One region of the Peribacillus sp. B65 genome, then DNA from elsewhere that is predicted to be linked to it. Evidence: riboswitches for the same ligand, from Rfam matches in the RefSeq annotation. Region 1 holds a riboswitch; each other region holds the start of a gene.
What was found. Region 1 has a riboswitch for thiamine pyrophosphate ahead of tenA (thiaminase II). Riboswitches for the same ligand answer to the same signal wherever they lie in the genome.

Region 1 (5,460 bases):
TTTCAGGCGGACAAAAACAGCGCATTGCCATTGCCAGGGCACTTTTGAAAAATCCGCAAATCATCATTCTCGATGAAGCAACGGCGGCCTTGGATACAGAATCCGAGCATTTGATACAGGAAGCTTTGTCACGTTTATTGATAAACCGGACTTCAATTGTGATTGCACATCGTTTATCGACCATTCATGATGCCGATCAAATAATCGTTCTGGAAAAAGGGCAGGTTCATGAAAAAGGAACACATGAACAGTTATTGCAAAACAATGGCAGATACAAGCAGCTCCATGACTTGCAGTTCCCTCAACTAAAAGCCATATTAAATTCCTAGAAAGCAAGAATGCACAGAATGCCTTTCTGTGCATTTTTGCTTTCATTTGAAATCATAACTTTCCAAAACCCGATTCGCAATGAGCTGATACCCTTTTTCATTCGGATGTAACTTATCACTGAAATACTCTGATTTCTTTTTATCTTCAAAAAGATCATTCGTAGGAATGAATAACATCCTATTGTCTTTATCCGCTATTCCCTTTATTGACTGGTTATAATCGCGAATATGCTTTTCAAGTTTTTGATTTCCTTTAATTGGGTTATATAGTCCCACTACCAAAATATCAGCTTTATCGTTTGCCTTTATGAGTGTTGACGTAATCTTTTTCAGATGGCTGATATACTCCCGTTTACCCTCATTGATTTTTCGATCACTTATTTTCTCCAAGTCCCCGCCGTTACTATTGATCAAGTCATTCGTTCCGATATAAACGATGAAAGTATCGGCTTCATCAAGTTTCGTTTTAATGCGGTAATCATCAAGCTGTTTCATCACCCCATCCGTTTCCTGGCCTTTTATACCGTAATTCCAAAAACTCACTTTTTGTTCCGATTCCGGGTTATTCAATTCATCCTCCAGGCCTTCTATATATCCTTCTCCATCCTTATCCCCTTTTCCATAGGTTAACGAATCTCCAAAAGCCATCACCCTTTGCACATCTTCCGACTCCGAGGCCTGAAATTCATATGCAACAAAACATATAACCAGTACTATAATCAAAAAAACTGACAATTTTTTCATTTGGTTCTCCTCTGCCTTTTTACTAGAAGTATTTAATCCTTTACATACCCAAAAAATCTGCAGACTTAACATAAAAAAGGAATTGTCAGATAAAGAGTAAAAAGTGTATGATAATAAAAAACTTTCAATGGATTGGGTTTCAATTCACCGTCCCTTAAACAAAAAAACGGGATTACCCTTCATTCTGGAGATTGAATAAATGATAGTTAGGAGATTACATCATGGAAGAGCACATAGAGTTTAGAGAGGCAGAACTATCTGATTTACCCAGAATTGTTGAAATATATAATTCGACAATTGCTTCAAGAATGGTCACGGCAGATACAGAGCCTGTATCCGTCCAATCGAGGGTTAAATGGTTTGAGGAACATCATTCAGAAAGTAGACCGCTATATATCATTACTATAGAAGGGAAAACTGCTGGATGGATGAGCTTTCAATCCTTCTATGGCCGACCGGCATATAATTCCACTGCCGAAATCAGCATTTATATTGATGATTATTTCCGGGGAAAAGGAATCGGACAAATTTCGATTCAAAAGGCAATTGAATTGAGTCCAAAATTAGGTATTAAGACTATATTGGGTTTCATTTTCGCCCACAATATACCTAGCCTTAAGCTTTTTTCCAAATTCGGGTTTGAAGAATGGGCACATTTACCTCAAGTTGCCGAGCTGGATGGCATTGAGCGGGATTTGATCATTCTTGGTAAACGTGTCGATATTTAATATAATTTTTTAGAGCTATTGCCTTGAGCAGTAGCTTTTTCAAATTAATACAGGTCGAATTGGCTAATTTAAAAATACCGATATGCGTTTTGGAGGGAAAAATATTCTGACTCTCTTTTACTTGCTAACGCATTTAATAGCGTATCCAATTCTTGACTGGCCTGAACAGTAAGCAGACTTGTTAAGCCGTAACTTGCTGCCAATTTGATCATTTCCTGTCTCTTTTCTTCTACCCTTTCTATAGTTACTTTACGGCAAGGCATTATATGACACCTCCCATTTATTCAATTTTTTTACACTTTCATCATAATTAAACTACTAGTTAAAATCAACTATTTTTCAGAAATAAAATGTGTTATTTTATAGGTAAAATGTGACAAAACACCTACTTTATTCTTTAATTATGTATATTTTATGTCATTTTCTATTAAACGCAAAAAAGCATCCACTAGTGTATACTGTGAATGCTTACATCATATCCCTTATCCAAGAGCCCAAAATATAGTCCATCGCTTACTATGTCATCCATTCAGAAGGTGACTCGTTATTAGGTCTATTTATAACAATCTTATATTCATCTTCAAGCACTTTTAATGGGGCATCATAAAGGTGCCTTTCATCAGAGGTTTTGTATACTCCATTGGCCAATAGCTCTTCAATGAGCTTTGCCTTCCTCTGTTCAATCCTCTTAAATAATTCTGCCATGTAAATGGCTCCTTTCCTAGTCATCCTAGAGCCTGCTTCTAGTTAGCTAACTTTATCAACTTGTTTGATTTTCACCAAATTATATATACCTTTTCTATTATGTCACTAAACGTTATTTCCCAAAAATAAAAGCCCCTTCTAATTCAAGAAGAGGCTGACTGTGTCCGTACGGCTCTTCTTATCTTCCAAGCATATGCTTGTTGGATTTAGCACAGTTCCCAAAATGGGTCCGCTGCCGAGGTTTCTTTGGGCCAAGTCCCTCCACCTCTCTGGATAAGAATTCGATATATAAATGATGTAGAAATGATTCTACCCTAATAATTATCAAAAGTCAATTACCTGGTTCTCCCTTTTTTCCTGGACATTACATGCTCCCTCTTCAAATACGGGTTGCATTTTCTTGTCTTTCTGATATGATGTCAGTAATTACATACAATTCACACCACTAGGGGAGTCTTTTTTAAGACTGAGATGGAAATAGTTTCCGGACCCTTTGAACCTGAACCGGCTCATACCGGCGGAGGGAAGTGGATGATATCGTCCATTTACAGACTATATCCATCTACCCCGTTCCGTATTCAGGAACGGGGTTTTTCATTATCTAGGGGAACCATTCTAAAGGAGGATGAACAATGGAGAATATTAAAACAGAAACATTCAGTGATAGACTTCATGCACGGGCAAAAGAGATTTGGAAAAGGAATCATTCACATCCCTTTGTCCAAGCAATTGGAAATGGTACGCTTCCTGAAAAGAAATTTGCCTATTACATGAAGCAGGACTATATCTATCTCATGGATTATTCCAAGCTCTTTGCTTTAGGTGTCATCAAAGCCCATAACATCGAAACCATGGCAAAGTTTGCGAGTATTTTAAATGAAACCCTTCAAGTGGAAATGGATATCCATCGGCAGTATGCTTCCGAATTCGGGATCAGTTCCAAGGAATTGGAAGAAACAGAACCTACTCCCACCACTCTAGCCTATACAGGTTACATGCTAAATGCAGCTCAGCATGGGACATTGGCAGACTTGATCGCCTGTCTCCTGCCATGCGCTTGGGATTACTATGAAATCGGTTTGCTATTAAAAGAACAAAATGGAGCAGCATTGGAAAACAATCGCTACGCAGATTGGATAAGGTCCTATTCATCACCTGAATTCGGGGAAGCACACAAGTGGCTGATCGCATTGTTGGAAGAATTGACGGAAGGCATGCCAGAAAAGGAACTTCTTAGATTAGAAAAGCACTTTTTGGTTACTTCCCGGTATGAATATTTATTCTGGGATATGGTTCAAAATGAGCAGGATTGGCCGCTGTAGGTCGCAGACATGATGATGAATCCTATCAAGAAACTGACGTTGACTGCCATGATAACGGCTATAACGACGCTGACCAGTTCATTTATTTTCATCCCTGCAGGATTTGCAAAGGTCTTTCCTATTCAGCATCTGGCAAATGTCCTCACGGCCGTTCTATTGGGGCCTGCTTATGCTGTGACACAAGCTTTCCTAGTTTCCATCATTAGAAACATGTCTGGTACCGGTTCAATATTCGCCTTTCCCGGGAGCATGATCGGTGCACTTTTGGCTGCCATCCTTTATCGAAAAACACAAAGCTTAAAATTCGCTTGTTTAGGTGAAGTGATCGGGACCGGCATTCTCGGTTCCATGGCCTGTTATCCACTTGCCATCCTCCTATTAGGAGAAAAAGCTGCTCTTTTTGGTTTTTTACCGGCTTTTATGCTCAGTTCATTCGCAGGTGCGATTCTAGCTTTCATATTACTTAAAATACTTTTAAAAAATAATTATATGAAGGGGTTTTTTTATGAAAACAGCATTAACCATCGCCGGCTCTGATTCAGGAGGCGGTGCTGGAATACAAGCGGATTTAAAAACATTTTCTGCACATGGGGTCTTTGGAATGTCTGCCATAACAGCCGTAACCGCACAAAATACAATGGAAGTCCGTTCAGTACAGCCAATTGAAACAGCTATCATATCGGACCAAATTGCAGCTATATTTGAAGATATTCCTGTCGATGCAGTAAAAATAGGCATGCTTGGATCAAAAGAAATCGTGGAAACAGTCGCTGCGTCCCTTAAAACCTTCATGCCTGCCATCGTTATCCTTGACCCTGTCATGATTTCCAAAAGCGGCCACCATTTGCTCGACGAAAAGGCTGTCTCCGCCTTAAAAATGGACTTACTTCCATTTGCAACACTTGTAACACCAAATGTACCGGAAGCGGAAGTGCTTACTGGCTTGTCGATTCGGACGAAACAAGATTTCTACAAGGCATGCATTTCAATACAAGAAATGGGTCCCAAAGCCGTTTTACTTAAAGGGGGCCATGCAGCGGGAAATCCAAATGATCTTTATTATGATGGGACTGACTTCCACTGGATCAAGGGAGAGCGCATACATACAAAAAACACTCATGGTACGGGCTGTACCCTATCATCCGCCATAACATCAAACCTGGCAAATGGACTGCCCTTGCAAGAGTCGATCGAACAGGCCAAGACTTATATTTCTGAAGCGATACGCAATAGTTTTTCAATCGGTAAAGGTCATGGTCCTGTCCATCATTTTCATTCATATTCAAAAAAAAGAACGGAGTGACTTAATATGAAGGTTTCCGCAGCCGATTTATTCGTGAAGGTAAAAGAAAGAAAACCACTCGTCCACCAAATCACCAACTTTGTTACGGTCAACGACTGTGCAAATGCCACCCTTGCCATCGGTGGTTCACCAGTGATGACATCGAGCCCAAGAGAAGTGGCGGATATGGTCAAATTAGCGGATGCATTGGTCCTGAATTTCGGTACGATCGATGATAAAGCCTTGGAAGCAATGGAGATTGCCGGTAAGACGGCAAATGACCTGGATATCCCGGTCATTTTGGACCCGGTGGGAGTTGGTGCCACCGCCTATCGATCAGAGCAAGTGAA
Region 2 (5,460 bases), 4.1 Mb from region 1:
AAAAGGAGGACGTACAGATGGTATATAATTCGGCAACAGAACTTTGTGAAGGGTTTGGGTATCCGCCCGTTCATGTTAAATTGACGATAGAGATCGTCGATAAGAGATTGGGACCTGTAAAGGCGGAAGCAGAGATTGCCATCAAGCCTGTTAAGTCAAAGGAATATCTGGAAGTATTGGTGGAGGAATTGGAATCGGATCATATCTTTGCTGATGAAAATGGCAGTATCTATGGCAGCTTCGGCATCGATCAAAGCATCCAGATATATGATGAAGTCCTGACTACCATTCCGTTCGATGAGTTGATCGGAAATGAAAATTGGAAAGAGACAGTTAAGGAATCCATCACTGTAGAGAAGCTGAGGGAACAACTGGGGAAATCTCTCAATGATTATCAATTCAGTGATTTGAGCGGAAAATATAAATTCAGGAAAAGATGTACGATAACAGAACTACAATTCATAGATTAAACGATAAATGGAGAAGGCGAGATGCTTTCTCTTTTTTCGATGCTATCATAATTAAACACTGGATCTTTAAAAACTTTTAAATATATACACAGTGTCAAGGAGAGTTCAAAGGTTTTAATGGTTTTAACATACTTTTTTTTATAGTTTTACATAGGGTAATATATTGATAAGGGCTGTTTACAAGAAAAAGAAACGTATATTTTAAAAGATAAAAAGGAGAAGATATGAAAATTGGTTTGGTACGGCATTTTAAGGTGGCACATGAATTTCCTACTGGGAGATCTGTGACGGCGGATGATATGAAGCAATGGTTTAAGGACTATGATGCAGCGGATATTATTTATGGAACGACTTTATTTGGCGCGGAGGAATGGGAGGAGTGTTATTGCAGTGATATGTCGAGAGCTGTCAAGACAGCGGAACATATCTATCCAGGTCCGGTTCACCGGATGGAGGAGCTGCGGGAAATACCTTCCCCGCCTCTTAAAGGAAGGGTAAAGCTGCCATTCATCCTTTGGGCCATCTGGATTCGTTGCTGCTCGGTGTTAAACAAGCAGACAAGGGCGGAAATTAAGATCGCAGAGCGAAGGATCAATAAAGTATTGGATGAAGTCTTTGCAAAGGGGGAAAGGGATGTTTTGATCGTGAGTCATGCCGCCCTCATGGTATATATGAGGAAAGAGCTGATCCGACGGGGGTTCACCGGTCCCAAATTCAAGATTGCCAGTAATGGAAAGCTGTATGTATTTGAAAGATGATAAGTGGATAAGGGTTTCCCACTAGAAAAGGTAAGTCATTTTCCGAATAGTTATTCTTTTTTTATTGGTTGTGGTTTATTATTGTAATAGTGTAATTTTTACGAATTCAATAATAGGGAAAGAGGGGTGGACATTTTGCTGAAGGCAGTTTTTTTTGATTTAGATGATACATTACTATGGGATCAGAAAAGTGTAAAAGAGGCTTTTGTGGCCACATGTGAAGTGGCCAAGGAGAAATATGATCTGAATGTCGAGGATTTTGAAGAAGCTGTGCGAAAGGAAGCGCGTGAGCTTTATTCTTCTTACGATACATATGCATTCACCCAAATGATCGGAATCAACCCATTTGAGGGGCTATGGGGAAATTTTCAGGATGATCATGATGAATTCAGGAAGATGGCCGGGATTGCACCGGCTTATCGGAAAGAAGCGTGGACGAGAGGGTTATTGGCATTAGGGATCGATGACCCGGATTTTGGACTTGAACTGGCAGAACGTTTCCCTGCGGAGAGACGCAAAAAGCCATTTATCTATGAAGAAACATTCCGTGTTCTGGATGAATTAAAAGGGAAGTATCAGTTGCTATTGCTTACGAACGGATCTCCTGAGCTGCAAAATACCAAACTTGAAATTACGCCTGAACTGGTTCCTTATTTCGACCAAATCGTGATTTCAGGCGCATTTGGAAGAGGTAAACCGGATGCCTCCATTTTTGAGCATGCTTTGGGGATCATGGAGCTTGATAAGGATGAAGTATTGATGGTCGGCGATAATTTAATGACGGATATCCTTGGAGCATCACGGGTAGGCATAAAGTCGGTTTGGATAAATCGCCATGATAAGGAACGGAATGAAGTGATTCCAACCTATGAAATCAAGCATTTAGAGGAGCTTTACCCTATCCTTGAGAGCCTGGGAAATTAATGAACGGCTCTTCTTCAAATAATAAATTTTGGATAGTTGTAATGAAAATATTAGGTCTTTCAAATTATTTACAGAATGCAAAGGGTGAGATATAGTTACCCTGTAATCAATTAAATTATTCAGACTAGGGGTGTCCAATAAAAGTTGGGCTGAGAGAGAAGCGCTTAAGCTTCTTAACCCTCAGGACCTGATCTGGTTCATACCAGCGTGGGGAAGTTAGAATCTACTAAACAATGACATTTCAATTGGTCATTTCTGTAGCCATACTAACGTTAGCCAGGTCTTAAATATGAGATCTGGCTTTTTCGTGCGAAATGGATTGGATTTTGTCCTTTTTAAATGAACTTAAAAAGGAGAAATGAAATCATGATGAGTAATTCAGTAAATGACATGAACGTTTCAATTATGTCCAGTTTTGCCGGGAGTAAAAAAGTGTATGTTGAGGGATCTAGACCCGATATTAGGGTGCCCATGCGTGAAATTAAGCTAAGTCCGACTACAGGTTCATTCGGCGAAGAGGAGAATCCGCCTTTACGAGTATATGACACAAGCGGCTTTTATACGGATTCAGAATATCCCATTGATATTCATAAAGGTCTTGCCCCGATTAGACGCAGCTGGGTTCTGGAAAGGGAAGATGTTGAAGAGTATGAAGGGCGTGAAATAAAGCCCGAAGATAACGGGTATAAAAAAGAGTCACAAACGAAAGCAGAAATTTTTCCGGGATTGAAAAGAAAACCATTGCGTGCAGCGAAAGGGCAAAACGTAACCCAACTCCATTATGCCCGAAAAGGTATCATAACTCCTGAGATGGAATTCATCTCGATCAGGGAAAATGTAGCCCCTGATTTTGTAAGAGATGAGGTAGCTAGCGGGAGGGCGATCATTCCGGCGAATATTAACCATCCTGAAAGTGAGCCCATGATCATTGGACGTAATTTTCATGTGAAAATAAATGCGAATATTGGAAATTCCGCTGTTAGTTCATCGATTGAAGCAGAAGTGGAGAAAATGACTTGGGCTACACGTTGGGGTGCAGACAACATAATGGATCTTTCCACCGGTAAGAATATTCACACGACCCGGGAATGGATTATCAGGAATTCTCCTGTGCCAGTTGGGACGGTTCCGATATATCAAGCATTGGAAAAAGTGAATGGAGTCGCGGAAGATTTAAATTGGGAAGTTTTCCGGGATACATTAATCGAGCAGGCTGAGCAAGGTGTGGATTACTTCACGATACACGCCGGAGTGCTTTTGCGATACATTCCCATGACAGCAAAGCGAGTTACGGGAATCGTTTCCCGGGGGGGCTCCATCATGGCACAATGGTGCTTGGCCCACCACCAAGAAAGTTTTCTCTATACTCACTTTGAAGAGATTTGTGAAATCATGAAGGCGTATGATGTCTCTTTCTCATTAGGTGACGGCCTCCGTCCTGGCTCCATTGCAGATGCAAACGATGAGGCTCAATTCGCTGAATTGGAAACACTTGGGGAACTGACGAAGATTGCTTGGAAGCACGATGTTCAAGTCATGGTGGAGGGACCCGGTCACGTACCGATGCATTTGATTAAAGAAAATATGGATAAGCAGCTGGAAGTCTGTCAAGAAGCACCATTCTATACCCTGGGACCATTGACAACGGATATAGCTCCTGGATACGATCATATCACTTCTGCGATTGGTGCTGCCATGATTGGATGGTTTGGAACGGCCATGCTTTGTTATGTGACACCGAAAGAGCATTTGGGGCTTCCGAATAAAGAGGATGTTCGTGTAGGGGTCATTACTTATAAAATTGCAGCCCACGCAGCTGATCTTGCTAAAGGCCATCCCCAGGCACGAAAACGGGATGATGCCCTTTCGAAGGCTAGATTCGAATTTCGTTGGAGAGATCAATTCAATCTTTCCCTCGATCCTGAAAGGGCAGTTGAATATCACGATGAAACACTACCGGCTGAAGGTGCCAAAACAGCCCATTTCTGTTCAATGTGCGGACCCAAATTCTGCAGTATGAGGATTTCTCAAGACATCCGTGATTTGGCGAAGGAAAAGGGTCTGGGCTTTGAGTCGGTAATCGATGAAGGTCTTAAAGAAAAAGCGAATGAATTTAGGAAAACGGACGGGGAAATCTATTTATGATTCCGATGAGAGGGAGAATTCGATGAATCGGGTAATCCAAATAAAAGTTGAAATGAAACAGTTGGAAACTCAATTGGAACAACTGAAAAGGGAGCTGAACATTTTTCGCGAGAAGTGTAATCATGAATTTGTAAAAACTGATTATAGTCAACAATGCACAAAGTGCCACTTAATCGAAAGTCTGCAATGGTAATGATTCCTTAATCGTCCTTTCATTATCGGAATTAACCCCTTAATCATGTTGGGCATCCAATCACGATGTCAACATGATTAGGGGATATTTGATTATATTTACATGCTTGTTTTATTAATATGAAGAGGAGGAGGGACAGCCAGCCTTTTTCCTTATTCAATCTTAGGAAGTCAGCACCCAATGCAGCTTTATTCGTATGGAATTGTGCGAACATCTGTGCAATATCTTCTCTGATGCATTGACCCATGATTTGGCTGCAAGCAACTAATCCTGCATTAATATCGATTGATACTGAAGCAGAGATTTCAGGATCTTGAAAACGTGCCCCGACTGGAATATCCTCCAAATTAGCTTTAGGCCTTTCAGGTGGTGACGGAGGCAGTCCTACGTTATTTTCTTTTAATAATGATTCAAGTTGGTCATGTTCCTGTTTCCCTTGATTGATCACTTCAACAAGTAATTTATGCTGGCCCTTGTCGCCAGTATGATTAAGCATAGTTTGATGACAGGCAATCAGTCCTTTTGTAGTTGTTAGAAATGCCCATGTTCCAAATACCTCTCCGTAATGCATTGGCTCTTCTTTCGGATTACCGCTTAAAATTCCCATAACCATCCTCCTTGAAATTCACTATTTAACGGATTTAAGTTACCCTGAGTTCATCCAAGTATGCATTGTTGATGTTTGTGAAATGTTAGAGGGCTTTAACGCTTAACCTTTTATTCCTTGTAGCCATTCTTGATAACATTCATCACAGAGCATTTCATTTCTATCCGTGTCAGAAACTTGAAACGTTACCACATGGATTTTTTTTTCTTCCGTAACATCACTACAATAGAAGCATTGATGTGTCATTGGAAATCCTCCCATACATATAAAGTGTCTATAGTTTAAAACGCCACGTTTTTTTTATACAGAAAACATGATGCAGCAGCTTATTGGTCTTCTTGGAAGAGTTTAGATTGAATAATC
Region 3 (5,460 bases), 3.7 Mb from region 1:
GCAGCCCTTTCTTACATGATGTGGGGAATCGTGCCGATTTACTGGAAGTTCCTTCAGGGAGTCGGTGCAATAGAAATTTTAGCTCAGAGGGTATTATGGTCTTTCGTGTTCATGCTGGTTTTATTGATGTTCATGAAAAAATGGCAGGCGTTTCTTGTCTATGTCAAAAACATATTGGGAAATCCCAAACTCTTTGTGGCATTACTTACGGCGTCACTGCTTGTTACAGCTAATTGGGGAGTGTTCATCTGGGCCGTTAATACAGGACGGATCCTCGACACGAGCCTTGGATATTATATCAATCCGCTAGTCAGTGTACTATTGGGAGTGATAGTCTTAAAAGAAAAATTGAGCGGGGCCCAAATCATTTCATTCCTGCTTGCAGGAATCGGAGTCTTGATCCTGGGCATTCATTTCGGCACGATCCCGTGGATCTCTCTTGTTTTGGCCATGACCTTTGGATTATACGGTCTGGCAAAAAAAATGATCAAGGCTGAAGCGGCGATCGGGCTGACTCTTGAAACAATGATGGTAACGCCTCTGGCCCTAGGTTACCTGATTTACTTGATGAACCAATCAGAAATGCAGTTCTTTACAGCGGGAAGCACAAGCTTGCTGCTGGTGGGCGGCGGGATTGCCACGGCCTTGCCTCTTTTATATTTTGCGAAAGGGGCGGAGAAGATCCCGTTATCGATGCTTGGCATTTTTCAGTATATCGCTCCGACCTTATCTTTATTAATAGGCGTATTCATCTATCATGAAAGTTTTACCAAAGCACATCTTTTAGCCTTTTTGTTCATATGGTCAGCCTTGGCCGTTTATACACTATCCATAACGAAATGGGGTCAGGCGAATGCCCGCAGGCTTAAAGGCAAAGGGAATATTGGTGCATGAATAAGAAAAAATGCTTGGGAGGAGATCTCTCCCCAAGCATTTTTTTATGCGGGTATATAAAACAAAGAGGTCATGAAAGGTAAATCTTCGAACCTATTTCAGAAACAATACAATTGGAAAGGCTGGCAGGACAGTGATCGGGCTTTGCTCGGGGGATATTTAGTTGGAATTGTCTATAGAAGGAACTATCCAGGAAAATGATATGCGTTGTCAGGAATGCTGATATGGTTGCGTACGGCTTTCTATTGCTATTTAATTCATCGATGATTCCCTGTGACGTCGTTATCCCGATCCCGTGGCCATAAAAGAGGTTATTCCCTAATAATATGGCATTTTCACCTTGCCATTCAGGAGTTGTCTCGTCATGATCAGGGTTTATGAAGTAAACACAATCGCCTGGTAAATAATCCCTCCCTTTGTGAATATTAAGTTCCATGTTCTGTGGAGGGCGCCAGTCATATAAAAATAGGTTTGAAAAAAGGTAATCGAAATTCCTAGGGCCGATTGAATCCAAAATGGCCTTTAAAAAAGTGACGACGATTGCTGTCCCGCATTCGAAGGCATAAAGCCTTCCATTCATGAAAATGTCAACGAGTGCAGCATGAGGGAGAATCCCTGGCTGAAGGGTAAAGGTGCCATCCTTTGAAAGGTGCCAATATTGTTGATTGGATTGAGATTCCTCAAGTGTGGAAAATTCTGGACCGCTTTTATCCAACGCAATAGCTGCTTCTATGACTCGGTTCCTCAGCTGTATATCGAAATTAAACTCTCCAAAATTCCGGTATTCAAAAACGTTAGTATCTTCATCCAGCAATTGGAGAATTTCAAGCGACTCAGCAGATGCTATTCCTGGTTGGATGTGACTGACATCTAACCATCTGTGATTAATCTTTATCATGATCATATCCACCTTTTGCTTATTAAATTAACGGTTTATAAAACCAGTAAACATAAATGTCTACAGATAATGCTCATTATATGAATGCATGCAAAGAAATGACTATTTAGAAATTGTCAGCCACCGCTGCAGTCAAGAATGATTGGAATGAAAAGAGGCAGAATTACATTGATTTCAATGATTTTCGTTCCAAAAGATGTTTTGCTAGATATCCTTAAGAGTAAGGAATACCTTTCAAATTAGTGATAAGAAGCAAATTAGTATTCCCTTTTCCCTATGAATTGATATAATGAGAGAGAAAAGTTCATATGTGCGAGAAATGTAGGGGGGCCAGTACTGCTGGCTGAGATTGCATCCTTTAGATGCTGACTCTTTGAACCTGATCTGGGTGATGCCAGCGGAGGGAACATATTATTACTGACTTTCTGTTTTGTATGTTAACGTCCGAATTCATCTTCGGGCGTTTTTTGCTTTTTATCCAGTATTTGAATAGACCCTGGAGCCCCATTATGGTTCCGGCATATGGATCTTATATGATGTGTAGGAGGATAATAACTTGAATAAATTCTTACCACTGTTAACTTCGTTGTTCCTTTTGGCTGGATGTGGTGCAGGCGGAACTAATGAAAAAGAAGAAGCATCTAAAAATGAAGAATTAAAAAAGGTATCGGTCGTGCTCGATTGGACACCGAATACAAACCATACAGGATTGTATGTTGCAAAGGAAAAAGGTTACTTTAAAGAGCAAGGTCTTGATGTGGAAATTATCATGCCAGGTGAAGCTGGAGCGGATAAGCTTGTCGCTTCAGGAAAATCTGAATTTGGCGTGAGCTACCAGGAGGGCATAACACAGGCCCGCGTGCAGGGCGTGCCAATTGTTTCGATTGCTGCAGTCATCCAGCATAATACCTCTGGATTCGCTTCCCCTGAGGCAAAGGACATTAAAACTCCCAAGGATTTTGAAGGGAAAACGTATGGTGGCTGGGGTTCTCCGGTTGAAAAGGCCATTATTGATTCACTCATGAAAAAAGAAAATGCGGATGTAAATAAAGTGGATATAGTCAATACAGGAGACATGGATTTTTTCACTTCGGTTAAAAGGGATATAGATTTTGCCTGGATTTATTATGGATGGACAGGCATTGAGGCTGAGTTGCGAAATGAAAAGCTTAATATGGTTTACTTAACCGAATACTCTGATAAGCTTGATTACTATACTCCTGTTTTGACTACAAATGAAAAGATGATAAAAGAAGATCCCGAAACTGTTAAAGCATTCGTTCATGCAGCATCAAAAGGGTACCAGTTTGCGATTAAGAATCCTGCTGATGCAGCAGACATGTTAATTAAGTCTGCGCCGGATCTTGATGCAAAACTAGTTAAGAAAAGCCAGGAGTGGCTTGCAGCCAAGTATCAGGATGATGCTCCGCGTTGGGGTGAACAAAAACTGGAAATCTGGAAGAATTACAGTGATTGGATGACAGAAAACAAGCTTCTTGAAGGTGATTTCGATCCTGAAAAGGCATTTACCAATGAATTTTTACCAAAATAGGAGGAAATACGATGGCCAATTCATTAATTAGTATACAAATTATTCCTAAAGGGGAAAATGTCATCCCTATGGTCGATGAAGCAATCAAGATCATTGAAGAATCTGGTGTCAAGTATGAGGTTCACCCCCTTGAAACGACAATGGAGGGCGAGCTTTCCGAACTTTTTGCCGTGATAGAAAAAATGAATGTAAGAATGATTGAAATAGGATCGCCGAATGTCATTTCCCAAGTGAAAATATTATATCAACCAAGCGGGATTACGATGGATACGTTAACGGAGAAATATCGGGCATGATCGGAAGGGGAATTTGGAAGAAGGGGGCTCCCTTCTTTCTTTTATTATTGTTGCTGATAGTTTGGGAGTCAGTGACAGTCTTATTGAAGGTTGAACAATGGCTGCTTCCCGCTCCATCGGCCATTTTCATTGAAGGAATTGAGTCGTCGCGCAATCTTTACGGACACCTTATATCGACAACCGAGCTTGCGTTGTCGGGTTTTTTTATTGGTAGCTGCATCGGCTTATTGGTTGCTGCAACCTTACACCTATTTCCAGGTGTGAAGGACGCGGTTTATCCTCTGCTCATACTATCACAAAATATACCTATCATAGTTTTGGCCCCGCTATTGGTGATCTGGTTTGGCTTTGGCATGCTGCCTAAGCTAATAGTGATTTCGCTCGTATGTTTTTTTCCGGTTGCGGTTGCATCATTGGACGGTTTTCGCCAGACACCATACGAACTTAAGCATTATTTCAAGATGATGGGAGCGGGGAAAAACCAGTTATTTTGGAAGCTGGAATTTCCTCACTCAATCCCGTTCATTTTCTCCGGCCTGAAAATTTCGGCCACCTATAGCGTAATGGGTGCGGTTATTTCAGAGTGGCTCGGGGCAAAATCGGGGATTGGTGTTTATATGACGCTCGCGTCCTCTGCGTTCAGGACAGACCGGGTGTTTGTTGCCATTTTCATCATTATGGGAATGAGCCTGGTCTTTTTTGGAATCATCACCTTCCTGGAGAAATACTTAGTTTCTTGGAAGAGAAAGGAGGGCGGCAAGGATGAAGCTGGAAATTAAAGATGTCTCCTATTCTTTCGATGGTAAACAGAATATATTGGAGAACATGAATTTTCGTGTGGATGATGGGGAATTTGTCACGATCCTTGGGCCATCGGGCAGCGGTAAAAGTACTTTGTTCCACTTGATCGGAGGTATTTTGAAGCCGGATCATGGCATCATTTCACTGGATGGTAAAAAGATAAATGGTTTAAAGGGCCATATCAGCTATATGCCGCAGCAGCCTTCCCTTTTACCTTGGAGAACGGTATTGGAAAATGTTTTGCTGGGAAGTGAACTTGCTGGGATCAGAGATAAAGAAAAGGCAAAAGCCCTATTGATGAAAGCTGGATTAGAAGAGTATGAGAAAGCATATCCGCATGAATTATCAGGAGGCATGAAGCAAAGGTCCGCATTCATCCGGAGTATCTTAAGTCCACAGGACTTGATGTGCCTGGACGAACCCTTTTCTGCCTTGGATGAACTGACAAGATTGCAAATGCAAAAATGGCTGTTGTCGGTTTGGGAGGAAAATCGGAGGTCGGTGCTTTTTGTTACGCATAGCATAGATGAAGCGGTTTTCCTATCCGATAGAATTTATGTGTTATCTGCAAAACCGGCTGCGGTCATCAAAGAAGTCAAAGTTCCGTTTCCAAGGCCAAGAAGTGAAGAACAGCTTCTTAGTGATGAATTTTTTCATTTGAAAAGAGAGTTATATGCAGCATTAATGCCAACTCTTTCTACTTAAGTAAGGAGGCTATTAAATTTGAGAATCATCGACAGCCATATCCATTTGGATAAATATGATGTTGTTAAGCGGAAGCAGATTCTGACTGACATGGAAAAGGTTCATTTGCAATCCTTGCTGACTGTTTCCATGAATTTGGCTTCTTCTATTAACAATTATCAGCTTTCACTGGAGGATTCCCGAGTTAAGCCAGCCTTTGGCTTTCATCCAGAGCAGCCCCTCCCGAGTGATGAAGAAGTGAACGAATTATTGAACTGGATGCGGGAACATCGTCAAGATATGGTTGCCATAGGTGAGGTTGGACTGCCCTATTA
Region 4 (5,460 bases), 940 kb from region 1:
ATTCAATTTCTTTGACTTCAATGCAGCCTGCAGGTCCATTGAGATTTCTTTAATATCTGAATAAGGTTCTTGGATGCTTAATAACCTTTTCAGTAAATGCACGGTTTCTTTTTCTAACGAAAGCTCTTCTGTCCAAGGAAGAGTCTTTTTACTTTTGGAGGCGTAAGTCGTATAAAGTGCATATAGAAGTATTTCCCCCAAGTCGTAAAAATCCTGCCTTTTCAGCTGCAACATGGATTCTTTAGTAAAATCGGCCGAATTGATTTTTTTAGACAAACCAAAGTCTATCAAAATGGGCTGATTGTTCTTTAGTAAAATATTTGGTATACGTAAATCTTGATGGGAAATGTCATGGTCATGTAGATAAGATACTAAAACGACCAGCTCATCCAGAAAAAATAGAGACTCTTTCTCATTGAATGTTATATGATTCAAGAAAATATGGTCTTCCAAATTATCTCCTTCTATGAAATCCATCACAAAATAAACATTTCCCTCATGTGAAAATTTCTCGTGAAATTTGGGGATGTTTTTGTGGTTTAACATTCGTAAAATGGAAATTTCATTTTCAAACTGCTTCAGCTCTTTTTTGCTGCGGCGTTTACTTTTCCGGAGTTGCTTGATCACTATATTTTCTTTTTTTTTCAAATCATTGCAAAGATAAATAATACCGTAGCTTCCTGTTCCGATTACAGCTTTTACCTCGTAACGGTAATTCAAAACCACTCCTTTTTTTAAAGGTATATCCACGAAAAATTGGTAGAACTTTCTAAATGTACGCAAAATTGAAACTTTCCTCACCACTTTCATCTATTCAAGTCAAGAACAAAAAAGTCCGTTATTAATTAAGCTGGAAATATGAATGAACATGGATAGTTTAACACTGATTTTTGATAATGCGGTAATGAAAGTCATTTCTTCGGGGAATTCTTTTGATAGTTCACAATTATAAATTTTTCCTGTAATTTCACATTATGAAATTATATGGTTTTTAAAAATATTAAGTTTACTATAATGAATTCATAATAAAAGAGTAGGAGGTGATGAGGTGGATGGGCGCGAGTTGAGAATTTGGGAAATCCCTAACCGGCGTCACAATAGTGAGCTGGTTTGATGGAAAGTTCAAAAGGGGATTACTGTGAATTCTTTTCCTTCGGTTTCCTTGGATCCACCGCTTGCTTTAGTATTCATAAAGAAGCAAAAGCCTGCACTAGCATGAAAGATAAATCTTTTACCATTAATATTTTGTCGGATGAACAGGAAGCCATTGCATGGCAATTTGCGGGCAGCAAATAGGAAACGCTTAAAACCGACTGGGATAACAAGGGAATTTCGCCAAAAATAAATGGAAGTGTTGCCTGGATGGAATGCAAACCATGAGGAGAGTATGATGCTGGTGATCATGTATTGTTCATAGGTGAAATCCAGGAGTTACATTCCGAATATTTGGAAGCGCTTACTTTTTTATCGAGGGAAAATGGGCTCTGCTAAACAGTTTGTAAAAAGTACTTAACAAACCGATGCAAGTAGCCGTCAATGCGGTTAACAAGTAATTTTAATAGTTGAATAAGGAGGGGGGCCGTCATGGGCAGTCCGGATACGGCCTTTAATCCAGTTTATCTTTCAATCTTATATCGGGAATAGGACAAATTGGCGGATCGTTAATTGGAGGGTACTTAGTTGGGAAAATAGGCCATAGAAGAGTACTTTTATCCCTCTGTGCAATGGGTACTGATTGTTTTGTCATATTAGGTTTGACCTCAAATGCAGCATTCTGATCGCTTTTGGAGGTGCCTGTACAGTAGGCACGATGAATTTGGCCAATACGTATATATCCGAGTATTATCCCCGGGAGATAAGGTCCACCGGGATAGTTGGGCCTTGGATTTTGGTAGAATTGGCGCGATTGTTGCCCCGACATTAATAGGATTACTGCTGGCTGCAAACTATTCACCACAAAATGCATTCATGGCCTTCACTGTTCCGAGCATAATGGCTGCCTCGGCGTTATGTGAAAGAGAAGTATGGCAGCTATGATATACTACAGATCGAGCAAAATATTAAAACTAAAAGCAACATCGAATGTATAATATTGTTTTTTAGAGAATAAAAGAATTCACGAGTAAAGTAGCTAAACTCACGAGTAAAGCCGCAAAAATCCCAAGAAAAATCAATTTCACGAGTAAGTAGCTGAATTCACGAGTAAAACAGTAGAATTCACGAGGAAATTACGTAATGAAACCCATTGATTAAAGTGCCGTTAAACTGCCGGGTAACTGGTGTATATGCAAGATTGAAAGGTTAGTAACCCTAAATCATTAAGTTGAAAACTTTTTCTAATACGTTTGACAATTGGATTTATCGTGTTAATATAAAGGCAAATGAAATTTAATATACAATTTGTACCACTAGGGGTGCTTTATAGGTGAAAGTTGATTTTTACCGCAGAAGCTGAGATTAAAGTATGACTTTAAGACCCTTAGAACCTGATCTGGTTTATACCAGCGTAGGGAAGTGGGGTCTGGAACAATACGTTTCTGTATTATTTCAAGTACAACCACTTTCTTTACGTTTAAGAAAGTGGTTTTTTGTTTGCAAAAAAAGGGGTGATAAAAGTTTTTTTCCGTAACATTCATTCAAAAAATATAATTTGGAGGTAATGGTCATGAAGTTTTCAGAGGAAATTCGTCAGGAAGTGGATCACATTTGGGAAGCTAGCTTTAATCACCCGTTTGTTGCAGGAATAGGAGATGGCACATTGCCATTGGAGTGTTTCCGTTTCTATGTTATGCAAGATTCCTATTATTTATCTCATTTTGCTAGGGTTCAAGCTTTAGGAGCAGTTAAAGCTACTGATTTACATACAACAAGCAGGCTTGCCGGCCATGCACAAGGAACATATGAAGCGGAGTTGAAGCTTCATGAGAATTTTTCTGAGAGATTAGGGATCACAAAAGAAGAACGGGATAATTTCAAACCAGCCCCGACCGCTTATGCTTATACTTCCCATATGTATCGTGCGGCTTATTCGGGACATTTAGGAGATGTTATTGCAGCTATCTTGCCGTGTTACTGGCTTTATTATGAAATAGGTGAAAAGCTGCAAGGGTGCATGCCGGAGGAGCCGATTTATCAAGAATGGATAGCGGCTTACGGAGGGGAGTGGTTCCGCACTTTGGTGGAAGAACAAATTGCGAGGCTTGATGAGATTGCTGAAAAAGTGACAGACGAAGATAAGGAAAGAATGAAAGAGCATTTTATCCTCAGCAGCCAATATGAATACTCATTTTGGGAAATGGCTTATCGTTTAGAGACATGGCCTGTGCATAAGGAAACACTAGAAGTATAAAGGGGAATGAAACAATGAAAAAAGGTTTGAAATTAACGGACATATTGGTCACGATCGTGATTGCGGTAGCATTTGGAATCGTTTATATCCTTTGGGGTTCGATTTATTATTCCGTTAAACCGTTAGGATTACATCTGGATCAACTTATTTATGGAATGTGGTTTATAGCTGGCCCCGTCGCCTTTTTAATTTTACGGAAACCGGGTGTGGCACTTTTAGCGGAGATAGCTGCAGCTTCCGGGGAGTTCTTCCTTGGTTCACCATGGGGGCTGACCGTACTGTTATATGGGGTGGTACAAGGTTTGTTCGCGGAACTGGTGTTCATGGCTTTCAAATATAAAAAATTCAATATGCCGGTGGCCGTTTTAGCTGCGATAGCTTCCTGCCTGGCATCAGTTATTATGGATTTTGCATACGGGGAAATAGGTGCGCTTTCAACTTGGAATCTATCGTTATTCATGATAGCGAGGTTTGTGGGTTCCATATTCTTTGCAGGTGTGACCGCTTATTATCTAGTTAAAGTCCTGGAAGCAACAGGAGTAACAAATCTTGTGCGTCCGGTTTCAAATAAAGATTATGCAGAACTGGATCAAAAGTAGAGGTTGAGGGCCATGGAACCAATCGTTTCTGTTGAAAAGTTAAGAATGAAATATCCCGGTGATGAATCTTTGATATTCAAGGACCTATCATTAACGTTTGATCAAGGAGAAAAAGTGCTATTGTTGGGGCCATCAGGTTGTGGTAAGTCGACCCTTTTACAAGTGTTAAGCGGATTGATTCCGAATTCCATCGAAGTACCGATGAAAGCGGAAAAATTGAAATGCCCTTCTTCGTGGGGGTATGTTTTTCAAGATCCTGATAGTCAGTTTTGCATGCCATTTGCCGATGAGGAAATTGCCTTCGTCCTTGAGAATCTTTCCGTCCCTAAAGAAGAAATGAAAGAGAAGATTCAAAATCATTTCCTTAAAGTAGGTTTGAACTTGGGCCATACAAGTATTGAAACATTATCAGGCGGGATGAAACAGCGTCTGGCAATCGCTTCAGTATTGGCCCTTGAACCAGAAGTGATATTTTTAGATGAGCCAACCGCCATGCTTGATCCGGAAGGAACGAAAGAAATCTGGGAATTGCTGAAGGAAGTCGGACGAGACAAAACGGTTATTATCGTCGAGCATAAAATTGACCATGTTTTAGAATTCATCGAACGAATCGTGCTTTTTAACGATGATGGTCAAATCATAGCTGATGGTCCAAGAGACACCATTCTTTCACTATATAAAAATGAAATGAAGGAATCTGGAATTTGGTTTCCAGGTGTTTGGGGTGAATATATACAGAATTATGCACCGATTCGGGAACACCCATTTACAGATGATTCACCTCTTATGAATGTGCAAGGCTTTAGCGGTTTTCGGAATAAAGAGGAAAAAATCAAGGTTGACGAGCTGAAGGTCCATTCAGGTGAATGGATTGTAATCAGGGGTGAAAATGGCGCGGGGAAGAGTACACTTTTGCATGCACTGATGCAGTTCATAAAAACGAATGGTAAGTATGAATTATTGGGAACACCGATTAAAAAGGTGAAAAATCCAACGGATCATATGACGTTTGTCTTTCAAAATCCTGAGTTTCAGTTCGTTGCAAATACTGTATACGAAGAGATTGCTTATTCATTGCGAATTGATAAAAGGCCGCAACAAGAAATAGATGAGAGAGTCCGCTCATTGCTTAAAGTGTTCCGCCTGGAGGCACATCGGGATAAACACCCGTTTCAATTATCAATGGGTCAAAAGCGTCGCTTAAGCGTAGCCGCCTCAATCGTAATAGACAAAAAAATCATTCTCCTGGATGAGCCAACCTTTGGCCAAGATTCGAAAAATACCTTTGCATTACTGGAATGGTTTGAGGAATATCGAAGGCGTGGAATAACAGTGATCATGGTAACTCATGATGATCATATTTCAAAAAACTTTGCAACCAGGATCTGGACGGTTAAGGATGGAAACGTAATAAGTGATGAAAACATTGTGCAATCAGGATTTGTGGAGACCAAAGTTAAAAGGAGTGTCATGTAGATGAATGATTCAAATGCAGAAACATGGCTATATAGA

Region 2: it holds a riboswitch for thiamine pyrophosphate, as region 1 does, so the genes downstream of both, thiC (phosphomethylpyrimidine synthase ThiC) here and tenA (thiaminase II) in region 1, are expected to answer to the same signal.
Region 3: it holds a riboswitch for thiamine pyrophosphate, as region 1 does, so the genes downstream of both, ACSR9O_RS19715 (ABC transporter substrate-binding protein) here and tenA (thiaminase II) in region 1, are expected to answer to the same signal.
Region 4: it holds a riboswitch for thiamine pyrophosphate, as region 1 does, so the genes downstream of both, tenA (thiaminase II) here and tenA (thiaminase II) in region 1, are expected to answer to the same signal.

Annotation. Positions count from the first base shown of each region.
Region 1 is NZ_CP195840.1:386,093-391,552, forward strand. Features, by position in the region: gene ACSR9O_RS01890 (ABC transporter ATP-binding protein) at 1-329, shown strand, start outside; gene ACSR9O_RS01895 (DUF459 domain-containing protein) at 372-1,073, opposite strand; gene ACSR9O_RS01900 (GNAT family N-acetyltransferase) at 1,295-1,801, shown strand; gene ACSR9O_RS01905 (aspartyl-phosphate phosphatase Spo0E family protein) at 1,870-2,064, opposite strand; gene ACSR9O_RS01910 (Fur-regulated basic protein FbpA) at 2,318-2,506, opposite strand; SAM riboswitch class I at 2,682-2,786, opposite strand; TPP riboswitch at 2,944-3,049, shown strand; gene tenA (thiaminase II) at 3,139-3,828, shown strand; gene thiW (energy coupling factor transporter S component ThiW) at 3,844-4,365, shown strand; gene thiD (bifunctional hydroxymethylpyrimidine kinase/phosphomethylpyrimidine kinase) at 4,334-5,131, shown strand; gene thiM (hydroxyethylthiazole kinase) at 5,138-5,460, shown strand, end outside.
Region 2 is NZ_CP195840.1:4,535,489-4,540,948, forward strand. Features, by position in the region: gene ACSR9O_RS22185 (hypothetical protein) at 18-470, shown strand; gene ACSR9O_RS22190 (histidine phosphatase family protein) at 695-1,228, shown strand; gene ACSR9O_RS22195 (HAD family hydrolase) at 1,364-2,152, shown strand; TPP riboswitch at 2,269-2,383, shown strand; gene thiC (phosphomethylpyrimidine synthase ThiC) at 2,519-4,297, shown strand; partial or broken gene ACSR9O_RS22205 (DUF3231 family protein) at 4,589-5,097, opposite strand; gene ACSR9O_RS22210 (hypothetical protein) at 5,200-5,343, opposite strand.
Region 3 is NZ_CP195840.1:4,047,591-4,053,050, forward strand. Features, by position in the region: gene rarD (EamA family transporter RarD) at 1-894, shown strand, start outside; gene ACSR9O_RS19710 (TGL-type protein-glutamine gamma-glutamyltransferase) at 965-1,792, opposite strand; TPP riboswitch at 2,106-2,215, shown strand; gene ACSR9O_RS19715 (ABC transporter substrate-binding protein) at 2,349-3,344, shown strand; gene ACSR9O_RS19720 (thiamine-binding protein) at 3,356-3,640, shown strand; gene ACSR9O_RS19725 (ABC transporter permease) at 3,637-4,419, shown strand; gene ACSR9O_RS19730 (ABC transporter ATP-binding protein) at 4,403-5,146, shown strand; gene ACSR9O_RS19735 (TatD family hydrolase) at 5,165-5,460, shown strand, end outside.
Region 4 is NZ_CP195840.1:1,328,891-1,334,350, forward strand. Features, by position in the region: gene ACSR9O_RS06470 (protein kinase domain-containing protein) at 1-726, opposite strand, end outside; gene ACSR9O_RS06475 (hypothetical protein) at 1,114-1,296, shown strand; gene ACSR9O_RS06480 (hypothetical protein) at 1,882-2,037, shown strand; TPP riboswitch at 2,401-2,530, shown strand; gene tenA (thiaminase II) at 2,666-3,349, shown strand; gene ACSR9O_RS06490 (ECF transporter S component) at 3,364-3,948, shown strand; gene ACSR9O_RS06495 (ABC transporter ATP-binding protein) at 3,961-5,424, shown strand; gene ACSR9O_RS06500 (energy-coupling factor transporter transmembrane component T family protein) at 5,425-5,460, shown strand, end outside.